Regions from separate parts of the Variovorax raffinosi genome, predicted to be linked through region 1. Evidence: predicted binding sites of a transcription regulator. Region 1 holds the regulator's gene; the other holds the start of a gene.
What was found. Region 1 encodes NrdR, which represses ribonucleotide reductase genes. Its sites were predicted from a motif close to CACNANATNTNGTG; they were not measured.
Positions count from the first base shown of each region.

Region 2: the regulator NrdR is predicted to act here: its motif matches at 3,089-3,102, upstream of ACSFB7_RS07275 (ribonucleoside-diphosphate reductase subunit alpha).

Region 1 is NZ_JBPJZR010000003.1:510,623-516,656, forward strand. It holds gene ACSFB7_RS13495 (lytic transglycosylase domain-containing protein) at 1-848, shown strand, start outside; ZMP/ZTP riboswitch at 878-1,003, shown strand; gene glyA (serine hydroxymethyltransferase) at 1,042-2,286, shown strand; gene nrdR (transcriptional regulator NrdR) at 2,321-2,764, shown strand; gene ACSFB7_RS13510 (GspH/FimT family pseudopilin) at 2,814-3,386, opposite strand; gene ACSFB7_RS13515 (type IV pilin protein) at 3,383-3,799, opposite strand; gene ACSFB7_RS13520 (pilus assembly protein) at 3,796-6,034, opposite strand, start outside.
Region 2 is NZ_JBPJZR010000002.1:252,938-258,971, forward strand. It holds gene ACSFB7_RS07260 (two-component system sensor histidine kinase NtrB) at 1-673, shown strand, start outside; gene ACSFB7_RS07265 (sigma-54-dependent transcriptional regulator) at 678-2,243, shown strand; gene ampD (1,6-anhydro-N-acetylmuramyl-L-alanine amidase AmpD) at 2,230-2,835, shown strand; gene ACSFB7_RS07275 (ribonucleoside-diphosphate reductase subunit alpha) at 3,186-6,034, shown strand, end outside.

The DNA.
Region 1 (6,034 bases):
ACAAGGCGTTTGATGCCACAGCCCGCGGGCTACGGACCTTTGTGTCCGATGTGGCAGACGGCTTTTTTGAAATCACCCATAACGGGTTTGCACTGGTCGGTCTGGCCATCGTGTTCGCGGCCCTCGCCCTCGTGGCGAGGCCCGATCTGCGCAAGACCGGCGAGGAACAATTGATGGGCTGGCTGCAGTCGCGCAAGCCTGCGCCTGAAGTCACCGACCTCGAGCCCACCGCCATCGAGCGCACCACGGCCGCGAGCCCTGGCGACCTGCCCAAGCAGCAGGCCGCCGTCGCGTACTGGCTCAGCAAGAAGTACAGCGTCGCGGCCGAGCCGCTGAGCGTGCTCGTGGCAGAGGCCTACAACATCGGCAAGCGCACCAAGCTCGACCCGACGCTGATCCTGGCCATCATGGCCGTGGAATCCAGCTTCAATCCCTTTGCCCAGAGCCATGTCGGCGCCCAGGGCCTGATGCAGGTCATGACGCGCGTGCACGGCGACAAGTACGAAAGCGCGGGCGGCACGCTCACCGCCTTCGACCCGGTGACGAACATGCGCGTCGGCGTGAAGGTGCTGCAGGAATGCATCTCCCGAGCCGGCTCGCTCGAAGGCGGCCTGCGCTACTACGTGGGCGCGGCCAACCTCGAGGACGACGGCGGTTACGCCAGCAAGGTGATGGCCGAGCACGAGCGGCTGCTGCAGGTTGCCAACGGCCGTGCGCCGTCGGTGCTGCCACCCCGCACGACCGTGCGCGCGCAGCCGATGCCCGTCGTGGCGCCAACGCCGGCGCCGATCAAGGCCGAAGAAGGCTCGGAGCCCGCCAAGGTCGCCCTGCTTTCCGCTGTTTCCTGAAGGCCTTGTGGCCGGGTGTGCGCTACACTCGGCCGGTACGCGACTGGCGATAGGCGCAGCACCCTAGAAAGGTGCCACGCGCTGACGTGGAATACCACTGGGAAGCGTGCCGCCTGACCACAACAGGCGTTCAGCCGTTCGCCTGGGCAGCCCTTGTTTGGTTGAACAAGGACCTCGTCTTCAAAGGACTGCCATGTACCAACGCAATATCCTGGTCGAACAGACCGACCCCGAAATCTGGGCCGCAATTCAAGCCGAAAACGCGCGCCAGGAACATCACATCGAGCTGATCGCCAGCGAGAACTACGCCTCGCCGGCCGTCATGGCCGCCCAGGGCTCGCAGCTCACCAACAAGTACGCCGAAGGCTACCCGGGCAAGCGCTACTACGGCGGCTGCGAACACGTCGACGTGGCCGAGCAACTGGCCATCGACCGCATCAAGCAGATCTTCGGTGCCGACGCCGCCAACGTGCAGCCGCATTGCGGCGCCTCGGCCAATGAAGCCGTGATGCTGGCCTTCCTGAAGCCCGGCGACACCATCATGGGCATGAGCCTGGCCGAAGGCGGCCACCTGACCCACGGCATGCCCCTGAACATGAGCGGCAAGTGGTTCAACGTGGTGAGCTACGGCCTGGACGCCAACGAAGCCATCGACTACGACGCAATGGAACGCAAGGCGCATGAGCACATGCCCAAGCTGATCATCGCGGGCGCCTCGGCCTATTCGCTGCACATCGACTTCGAGCGCTTCGCCAAGGTGGCCAAGGACGTCGGCGCGATCTTCATGGTCGACATCGCCCACTACGCCGGCCTCGTGGCCGCGGGCGTGTACCCCAACCCGGTGCCGCACGCCGACATCGTGACCTCGACCACGCACAAGAGCCTGCGCGGTCCGCGCGGCGGCATCATCCTGATGAAGTCGCAGCACGAGAAAGCCATCAACAGCGCGATCTTCCCCGGCCTGCAAGGCGGCCCGCTGATGCACGTGATCGCCGCCAAGGCCGTCGCGTTCAAGGAGGCGATGGCGCCCGAGTTCAAGGCTTACCAGCAACAAGTGGTCAAGAACGCCAAGATCGTGGCCGACACCCTCACCCAGCGCGGCCTGCGCATCGTGAGCGGACGCACCGAAAGCCACCTGATGCTGGTCGACCTGCGCGCCAAGGGCATCACCGGCAAGGAAGCCGAAGCCGTGCTGGGCAGCGCCCACATGACGATCAACAAGAACGCGATCCCCAACGACCCTGAAAAGCCGATGGTCACCAGCGGCGTGCGCATCGGCACCCCCGCCATGACCACGCGCGGCTTCAAGGACGAAGAGGCCCGCATCACCGCGAACCTGATCGCCGACGTGCTCGAGAACCCGCGCGACGCGGCGAACATCGACGCGGTGCGCGCCAAGGTGCATGCGCTGACGAGCCGGTTCCCGGTCTACCGCTGAACCCCGAAGCTGCTCCCGGCATCGTGATGGCCGCATGAAGTGCCCTTTCTGCGGTCATCTTGAAACGCAGGTCGTCGAGACCCGCGTGTCGGAAGATGCCGATTTCGTCCGCAGGCGCCGCCAGTGCAGCGCCTGCGACAAGCGCTTCACCACCTACGAACGGCCCGACGTCAATTTTCCGGTCGTCGTCAAGAAGGACGGCAGCCGCGCCGACTTCGATTCGAGCAAGGTGCGCGCCTCGATGATGCTGGCGCTGCGCAAGCGGCCGGTGAGCATCGAGCAGATCGACAACGCCCTGTTGCGCATCGAACAGAAACTGCTGGCCAGCGGCCTGCGCGAAATCGACTCGACCAAGGTCGGCGAACTCGTGATGCGCGAACTCAAGCGCATGGACAAGGTGGCTTACGTGCGCTTTGCCTCGGTGTACCGCAGCTTCGAGGACGTGGACGAGTTCAGGCAGTTGCTGCGGGACATCTGAGCCGGCGCGCGGCTTCGCGTGACCTCGCTTCACGCCGCGTCATGCCGCGTCAGGCACCTTCTTCCTCCCTCGCGCCTCCCTTGCCGCACGCACCTGTGCCGCAATCTCCTCGCCGATCCGGGTCGCAAACCCGGGTCCGGCCTGATCCGGACACGATGATCGATGCCCGGCGACCGGTCTGTGCCTTCAGCGTGAGACATCCGGCCCTGAAAGCCCCGCTGGATGCCCGACGGGAAAATCCGTTGCTGTCATAGCGCAGGCCCTGCGCGAATCCGTCTCCGAGCGCTGCATCGACGCTCACGCCCTCCGGCAACCGCTCGAAACTTCGCAATGTCTGAAGCGAGGACTCCGGCCCGGCCAGCACGGACCAGCCACTGGCCCAGTCGTTGCCCGCCAACGCAAGCACCCTGACACTCTGCGAGCGCTGGATGGCTTCCATGCGCGCCAGGCTCAACGCGGAACTGAAGCCCTGCGCTGCGGCCGCCAGACGCTGATTGATCAGCAGGTCGCGAAAGCTCGGCACACCGATGGTCGCCACCACGGCGACGATGGCCACGACGACCATCAGCTCGACCAGCGTGAAGCCGCCCAAACGCTTCGCGCTGCGCAAGAACGTCTTCACTGCCAGCACCTGCCGCGCGGCAGGCCATCGCACCCCTTGCCGCCCTTGCTGTCGATCCAGAACTTGCCGACCCGTGGATCGGAGAGGCCGGCCTTCAGGTTCGCCGTGAGCCGGACGCAGCTTTCGATGTTGCCGTGCCCCTCGCAATTGCCGCTTTCGACGGTGTACTTGCCACCCGCGCCGCCGTTGCCCGAATCGCCTTCGTAGGCGTGGTAGCGGCCGACCTGGGTGAAGTGGCGCTCCTGGTGCTGCATCTGCTGCATCAGCGCGGACCGTGCTTCGCTGTGCCAGCTCTTGCGCACGAAGTCCATGTACGACGGATAGGAAATGGCCGCCAGGATGGCAACGATGGCGAGCACGATCATGACCTCGATCAACGTGAACCCGCGACGGCGCGATGCTGCTGTGCTCATTTTTTTCTTGCTCCCTGGTAATCGATGACCTGCCGCCAATTGAGGCGCCCCGCGACTTGCGCGGCCTTGCCGTCAGCTACAGGCCGCGCCGTCGAGACACCGCCCCGGGTGCCCAGCCTGACGACAGCCAGCCGCCGTGTTGCCGACCGGCGGCCGAAAGAGTCGGTCGCGCTGTAGCCGGCCTCGCCCAGCTGCAGCAAGTGCGCCGTGCCCGGCCGGCCCGCATCTGAAGGCTCGCAGGTGCCGCCCTTCGAGAGTCCGGTCATCGCGTTGACCGCACAACTGCGCCCGCCGCCGTCGCCGCCGCACGCGCTGGGCTTGGGGATCAGCGTGTTGAAGAACAGATGGCCATCGCTCAGCAGCGGCCTGGACACCAGTCGCTCGCCCTGATCAGGTGACGCCGGCAGATCGAAGTACCAGCCGCGCCGGCTGACCGTCTTGGGGTCGAAAGCGCCGTACACGAACGCATCGCCCGTGATGGACGGGAGCATCTCTCCCGTCGCAACGGCCGCCTTGCGCGATTGAAGCTGCGTGCGCGCAGCACCGGCCGGAATGGCAGTGCCGCTGTCGAACACGGCGTACATGGTCTGCAGCCCGTGGTTCGAGCGAGCCAGGTCTTCCGGGCTCACGAACTTCCCGGTGCCGAAAAGCACGATGGCGTCGCCGTCCGGCCCCACGCCGACTTCCGGCTGCACGGTGATCGGCTGGCGCCTGGCAACCGCACCGCCCTCGCCCATCGCAACCATCAGGGGATGGCCCTTGAACCCCAATGCGTTGCCCTCGCTCCACGGCGCGTTGCCGGTGAAGTCGAACTTCCACAGGTTGGCCTGGGTATCGCCGGCATAGAGAAAGCGCGTGGCGCCATCTGCGGCCGCATAGTCGCCCGGCACGCTCAATGCGTTCACGATGGCGTTGTCGGCCGCACGCGGCAGGACGATCTTGTGATAGTTGACGCCCCGCGCCCACGAAGCACCGACGGGCTTGTCCAGCGAGAGCAGGAACAGCGCGGCACGCTTGTCAGGATTGGCGTTGTTGAAACCCGAAGGCACGACGGCAAACCAGCCGTAGGTGGCAGCGCCCGCGCGGGTCGCCGCCGAGGTGCGGAACTTCAGAATGCGCGGTGCCTGCGTCAGGTGGCCCATGTCCGCGTCATCCGCACCGCTGAACTCCCACATCACCTTGTCCGCGGAGAAAGCCGAAGGGTCGGTCACATCGAGTGCGAAGACGCCGGTGGCCCCACCGCCTGTGCCGGAGACCAGAACGGTCCTCTGCGTGCCATGGGCTGCCGGCGCTTCGCCGACCACCGGCGGGCCGTCGGCCTCGCTTTGATGGATGTAGTCGGGCGAGGTGTAAGCGGCCAGCTTGGGCAGCAAGCTGCGGGGCACATAGGCAAACAGTTCTTCACCCGTTCGGGCGGAGAACGCATGCAGCATGCCGTCGTTGGCGCCGACATACACGGCCGCCTGCCGGCCTTGCCGCGCACCCACGAACAAGGGAATGGAGTGGGCGATGTCGCCCATGACCGAATCGCGAACACGGAACATGCCGTCCGGACTCGACAGCTCCTTGCGCCGATCTCCCCGCAGATAGGCCAGCCGCTCGGGCCCGAAGGCGTCTGACGCTGCAGGCTCGGCATAGGGCGTTGCACTCAGGTGGCCACGAAGGGTCGTATCGAGCGCCGCCCATACGAACGACACGCCCACCCCGCCCGTCGAGAGGCTGAAGATGCGCCTGTCGGCCGGATCGCGCGCGGCCACCGGCGGCTGGGCTGTCGCACGGCCGGTCAACAGGGCGCCGGCGTCCCAGTCGGGCCGCTCGCCGCGCTGCACCTTGCCTGTGGCCGCATCAAGGGCAAGCGGATACGACAGCAGCGTGCCCGCCCACCGGCGCCCACCAGACTGTGCAAGGTAGACATTGGCGCCCGCCTGCGTGAGCCGGTCCGACGACACCGCGCCGCTCGTCACACCGCGATCCGATGGCATGGCCGCCTGCTGGAAGACCCTGCGGATCGCCGACGCCATTTGCTGCGGGTCACTCGCCATGAAGTAGTTCGAGGGCATCGGTTGCCCGTCCGCATCAAGGCCGTCTGCCCACTCGGCGTTGCTGCTCACGTCCGGCCGCCTGACACCATCGGACGCCCGAAACGGATTGCCGTCGTCGTTGCTGTCCTCGAAGCCCCCGTACTTGGCAGCGAGGTAGAACGCGCTGCCGCGCTGCTTCTGCCGGACCGCACCG
Region 2 (6,034 bases), on a different contig from region 1:
GGCCGTCGCGCATGAAATCCGCAATCCGCTGGCCGCCATCACCCAGGCCAGCGCGCTGCTCGCCGAAGACTTGACCGACCCCGCGCACCGCAAGCTCACAAGCATGGTGCAGCACAACGCGCAGCGGCTGGCCCGCATCGTGGACGACGTGCTCGATGTCTCGCGGGCGCGCCAGCAGCGCGTGCTCTCGCTCGGCGAGCAGGTGGTGCTCGACCCCGCGGTGCAGGTGCTGGCCGATGAATGGGTGCGCCAGACGCAGCGCAAGGGCGTGCTCGTCACGCTGGACGCCGCGCAGAGCGATGTGCGCTTCGACGCCGAACACCTGCGCCGCCTGATGGTCAACCTGCTGGACAACGCCGCGCGCTACGCCGGCAAGCGCGAAGGCTCGATCCAGGTGCTGACGACGCTTCAGCGTGCAGGCACCCATCGCCCCAGCCTGGCGGTGTGGAGCGACGGCGCGCCGCTGGAGCCGGCGGTGAAGCGGCATCTGTTCGAGCCCTTCTTCTCGTCCGAGAGCCGCTCGAGCGGCCTGGGCCTTTTCCTTTGCCGCGAGCTGTGCCGGCGCCACGGCGCCACCATCGGCTACGAACGGCGCGCGCTCGTGCCGGGCGGGCCCGAGGGCAACGAATTCTTCGTCAGCTTCGCCGCCAGCGAAAACCGGCTGACACAATAGCGCCGTGAGCACCCCGCACCCTACCGCCCAGCGCCCCGCGCAGATCCTAGTCATCGACGACGAGCCCGACCTGCGCACACTCTATGAGCTGACACTGCTGCGCGAAGGCTATCGCGTCGAAGCCGCGGGCAGCGTGTCCGAAGCCTGGCAGCACCTCGAAGCCGGCGGCTTCGACGCGGTGATCACCGACATGCGGCTGCCCGACGGGCAGGGCATGGAAATCATCCATCGCATCCAGAGAGACCAGCGCAGCGAGCGCTGCGTCGTCATGACCGCCTACGGCTCAGCCGAGAACGCGGTCGAGGCGCTGAAGGCCGGCGCCTTCGACTACCTCACGAAGCCTGTCGACCTGAAGCAGTTCCGCGCCGTCGTCGCCTCCGCCGTGCAGGCGCGGCAGGCATCGCAGACGCCAACCCGCGCCGTGCGCGCAGCTCCGGCGAACAGCGGCGAGGCCAGCATGGTGACCACGGGCAGCGGCGCCGCCGCGCTCGACCGGCTGGTGGGCGATTCGGAGCCGATGCGCCTCGTCAAGTCGCGCATCGCAAAGGTGGCGCGCGGCATGGCGCCAGTGCTGGTGCGCGGCGAATCGGGCACGGGCAAGGAACTGGTGGCGCGCGCAGTGCATGCCTGCAGCCAGCGCAGCGACGGGCCTTTTGTCGCAGTCAATTGCGGCGCGATTCCCGAGAACCTGCTCGAAGCCGAATTCTTCGGCGCCAAGAAGGGTTCATACACCGGCTCGGCGCAAGACCGCGACGGCTATTTTCAGGCCGCACGCGGCGGCACATTGTTCCTCGACGAAATCGGCGACCTGCCGCTGGCCATGCAGTCGAAGCTGCTGCGCGCCATCCAGGAGCGCAGCGTGCGCTCGATCGGCTCGACGCAGGAAGACGCGGTCGACGTGCGCATCGTGAGCGCCACGCACAAGGACCTGCACGCCGAAGTGCAGGCCGCGCGCTTCCGGCAAGACCTTTTCTACCGCCTCAACGTGATCGAGATCGCGGTGCCCGCGCTGCGCGACCGCCGCGAGGACCTGCCCGCGCTGTGCACCGCCCTGCTCGCGCGCATCGCGCAAGACGGCGGCCTGCCCGTGCCGCACCTGTCGACCGAGCTGCTGCGCCGGCTGGCGCTGCATCCGCTCGACGGCAATGTGCGCGAACTTGAAAACCTGCTGCACCGCGCGGTCGCGCTCAACGACGGCGACGAACTGCAGCTCGACCTGATGGGCGCTGCCGCGATGGCGGCGGCGGAAGCCGCCTCCACGGGACCGGCCCCGCTGTCGCCCGCCGGCGACTTGCCCGTCGCAACCGCTCCCGTTGCGCATGTCGCGCCTGCTGCGCCCATTGCGGAGCCCAAGGTTGCCGCCCCCCCGTTGCCCTCCGACCTGCAGGCCTACCTCGACCAGCAGGAGCGCGAAATCCTCGTGCGCGCGCTGCACGAAAGCGGCTTCAATCGCACGGCCGCCGCCGCGCGGCTCGGCATGAGCCTGCGCCAGATCCGCTACCGCATCGCCCGATTGGGCATCACCACGCCCAACGGCGACGATGGCGCCAGCAGCCATGCCGACGACTGAAGCCTGCGCCGATGACGACGGCCTCTGGCAGGCCGGCTGGTATCGCTTTGCCAAGGCGCTGCGCTCGCCGAATTTCGGCCCCCGCCCGGAAGGCGCGCAGACCGACCTGGTCGTGCTGCACTCGATCAGCCTGCCGCCCGGCGAGTACGGCGGCGACGCGGTGCAACAGCTCTTCACCAACCAGCTCGACTGGGATGCGCACCCCTACTTCCAGAGCATCCGTGGCCTGGAGGTGTCCTCGCATTTCTATGTGCGCCGCAACGGCGAGCTCTGGCAGTTCGTGAGTTGCGACGACCGCGCCTGGCATGCTGGCGTGTCGTCCTGGCGCGGCCGCGGCAACTGCAACGACGACTCGATCGGCATCGAACTCGAGGGCCTCGAAGGCCTGCATTTCGAGGAGGCGCAATACGAGACGCTCGCAAGCCTCTGCGCCGCCGTCGCGCAGCACTACGCCATCGCGCACATCGCCGGCCACGAGCACATCGCACCGGGTCGCAAGCAAGACCCTGGTGAAGGTTTCGACTGGCCTTCGCTGCGCGCGCGGCTCGGGTGGAGTCCACAAATGTTTCCCGCTCAAGTGGTGCCGCGCTAATTTTTTCAATCGCGTTGCGTCCCGTGATGCGCCGTTCTTGCGGCGCAGCAATGCGACAATTGCAAACGCCAGATCCAGCAACCATGCGCCCTGCAGGCTCAAATCGGCCTGCAAGCCAAGCCCCATGCGGCTTGCGCCACCATGGGCCAGTATTGATGCGGCACCGCTGGCGGTGTCCTATGCCGAAAGAAATATCGGCAATGCTTGTATCCATAGGAAAACGCTACATCTAGTGGGTTGTAGCCCCCTCACACCCTAGATATAGTGTCTTCCGTCCGACGCTCAATGTCGGCGCGACGCCCAGCCAAGGCGTCGCCATCCAACAAGAATTGCCAACCGAGAGGAAGCGAATGCAAACAGCCCTGAACCCCCAATCGACCCCGCGTGCCGTTCCCTCGACGCCACCGCAGCAGCAGCGAGACACTGCTGGCTCGTCCACCGGCCAGAACCTCGCGCACTACCAGATCATTCGCCGCAACGGCGCCGTCGTGCCCTTCGAGCCGAACAAGATCGCCATCGCGATGATGAAAGCCTTCCTGGCGGTGCACGGCACCCAGGGCGCGGCTTCGGCCAGCGTGCGCGAAACCGTCGACGTGCTCACGCAAGGCGTGATCCGCGCGATGGTGCGCTCGCGTCCGGGCGGCGGCACCTTCCACATCGAAGACGTGCAGGACCAGGTCGAGCTCGGCCTGATGCGCGGCGGCCACCACGAAATCGCGCGTGCCTACGTGCTGTACCGCGAACGCCGCACGCAAGAGCGCTCCAAGCAGGTCGAGCAGGAAACGCCGGCCGCGCCCGCGCTGCATGTGCTGGACAACGGCGAGCTCGTCACCCTCGACCTGAACGAACTCAAGGGCCTGATCGAATCGGCCTGCGAAAACCTGGGCGACAGCATCACCGCCGCGCCGATCGTCGCCGAGACGATGCGCAACCTGTACGACGGCGTGCCGCTCGACGAGGTCTACAAGGCTTCGATCCTGGCGGCCCGCACGCTGATCGAGAAAGACCCCGACTACACCTTCGCCACCGCGCGCCTGCTGCTGCACACGATCTTCAAGGAGATCATCGGCCGCGAAGTGATGCCGGTCGACCGCGCCACCGCCTACGCCGACTACTTCCCGCAATTCATCAAGAAGGGCGTGGACAACGACCTGCTCGACGAAAAGCTGCTGCAGTACGACCTGCCCCGCCTGGGCGCCGCCCTGAAGGCAGAGCGCGACAACCAGTTCGACTACCTCGGCCTGCAAACGCTGTATGACCGCTACTTCCTGCACGTGCGCAAGGCCCGCATCGAGCTGCCGCAGGCTTTCTTCATGCGCGTGGCCATGGGCCTGTCGCTGAACGAAATCGACCGCGAAGCGCGCGCCATCGAGTTCTATGAAGTGCTGTCGTCGTTCGACTTCATGTCGAGCACACCCACCCTCTTCAACGCCGGCACGCTGCGCTCGCAGCTGTCGAGCTGCTACCTGACGACCGTGCCCGACGACCTGGACGGCATCTACGAGTCGATCAAGGAAAACGCGCTGCTCTCGAAATTCGCGGGCGGCCTGGGCAACGACTGGACCCGCGTGCGCGCGCTCGGCAGCCACATCAAGGGCACCAACGGCGAATCGCAAGGCGTGGTGCCGTTCCTGAAGGTGGTCAACGACACGGCCGTGGCGGTGAACCAGGGCGGCAAGCGCAAGGGCGCCGTCTGCACGTACCTGGAAACCTGGCACCTCGACATCGAGGAGTTCCTGGAGCTGCGCAAGAACACCGGCGACGACCGCCGCCGCACGCACGACATGAACACGGCCAACTGGATCCCCGACCTCTTCATGCGCCGCGTGATGGAAAAGGGCACCTGGACGCTGTTCTCGCCCTCCAACGTGCCTGACCTGCACGACCTGTTCGGCGCCGACTTCGAAAAGGCCTACGTCGCCTACGAAGAGAAGGCCGCCCGCGGCGAGATCAAGCCTGCGCGCACCATCCAGGCTTCGGACCTGTGGCGCAAGATGCTCACGATGCTGTTCGAGACCGGCCATCCGTGGATCACGTTCAAGGACGCCTGCAACGTGCGCTCGCCGCAGCAGCACGCGGGTGTCGTGCACTCGTCGAACCTGTGCACCGAGATCACGCTGAACACCAGCGACACCGAAACCGCCGTGTGCAACCTGGGTTCGGTGAACCTGCTGCAGCATCTGAAGGACGGCAAGGTCGACCAGGAAAAGCTGAAGAAGACGATCTCGACCGCGATGCGCATGCTCGACAACGTGATCGACATCAACTACTACGCCGTGAAGAAGGCGCGCGACTCGAACCTGCGCCACCGTCCGGTGGGCCTGGGCCTGATGGGCTTCCAGGACTCGCTGTACGAACTGCGCATTCCCTACGCCTCGCAAGAAGCCGTGCAGTTCGCCGACGAGTCGATGGAAGCCATCTGCTACCACGCCTACTCGGCATCGGCCGACCTGGCGCGCGAGCGCGGCAAGTACTCGAGCTACAAGGGCTCGCTGTGGGACAAGGGGATCCTTCCGATCGACACGCTCGACCTGCTCGAAAAAGCTCGCGGCGGTTACGTCGAAGTCGACCGCTCGTCCACCCTCGACTGGGACGCGCTGCGCCAGAAGATCAAGACGCAAGGCATGCGCAATTCGAACTGCGTGGCCATCGCGCCGACCGCGACCATCTCGAACATCATCGGCGTCGACGCTTCGATCGAGCCTTGCTTCGGCAACCTGTCGGTCAAGTCGAACCTGTCGGGCGAATTCACCGTGATCAACCACTACCTGGTGCGCGACCTCAAGCGCCTGGGCCTGTGGGACGACGTGATGGTGATGGACCTGAAGCACTTCGACGGTTCGCTGCGCCCCATCGACCGCGTGCCGCAAGACGTGAAGGCGCTCTACGCCACCGCGTTCGAAGTGGAAACCACGTGGCTGGTCGAAGCCGCCTCGCGTCGCCAGAAGTGGATCGACCAGGCGCAGTCGCTGAACATCTACATGGCCGGCGCATCGGGCAAGAAGCTCGACGACACCTACAAGCTCGCATGGCTGCGTGGCCTGAAGACCACCTACTACCTGCGCACGCAGAGCGCGACGCACGCCGAAAAATCGACGGTGCAATCGGGCCGTCTCAACGCGGTGTCGTCGGGCAACGATGCACCTTCGGGCATGAGCGCACTCGAAGCCGCCGCTGCTGCAGCGAAGGCACAGATGAG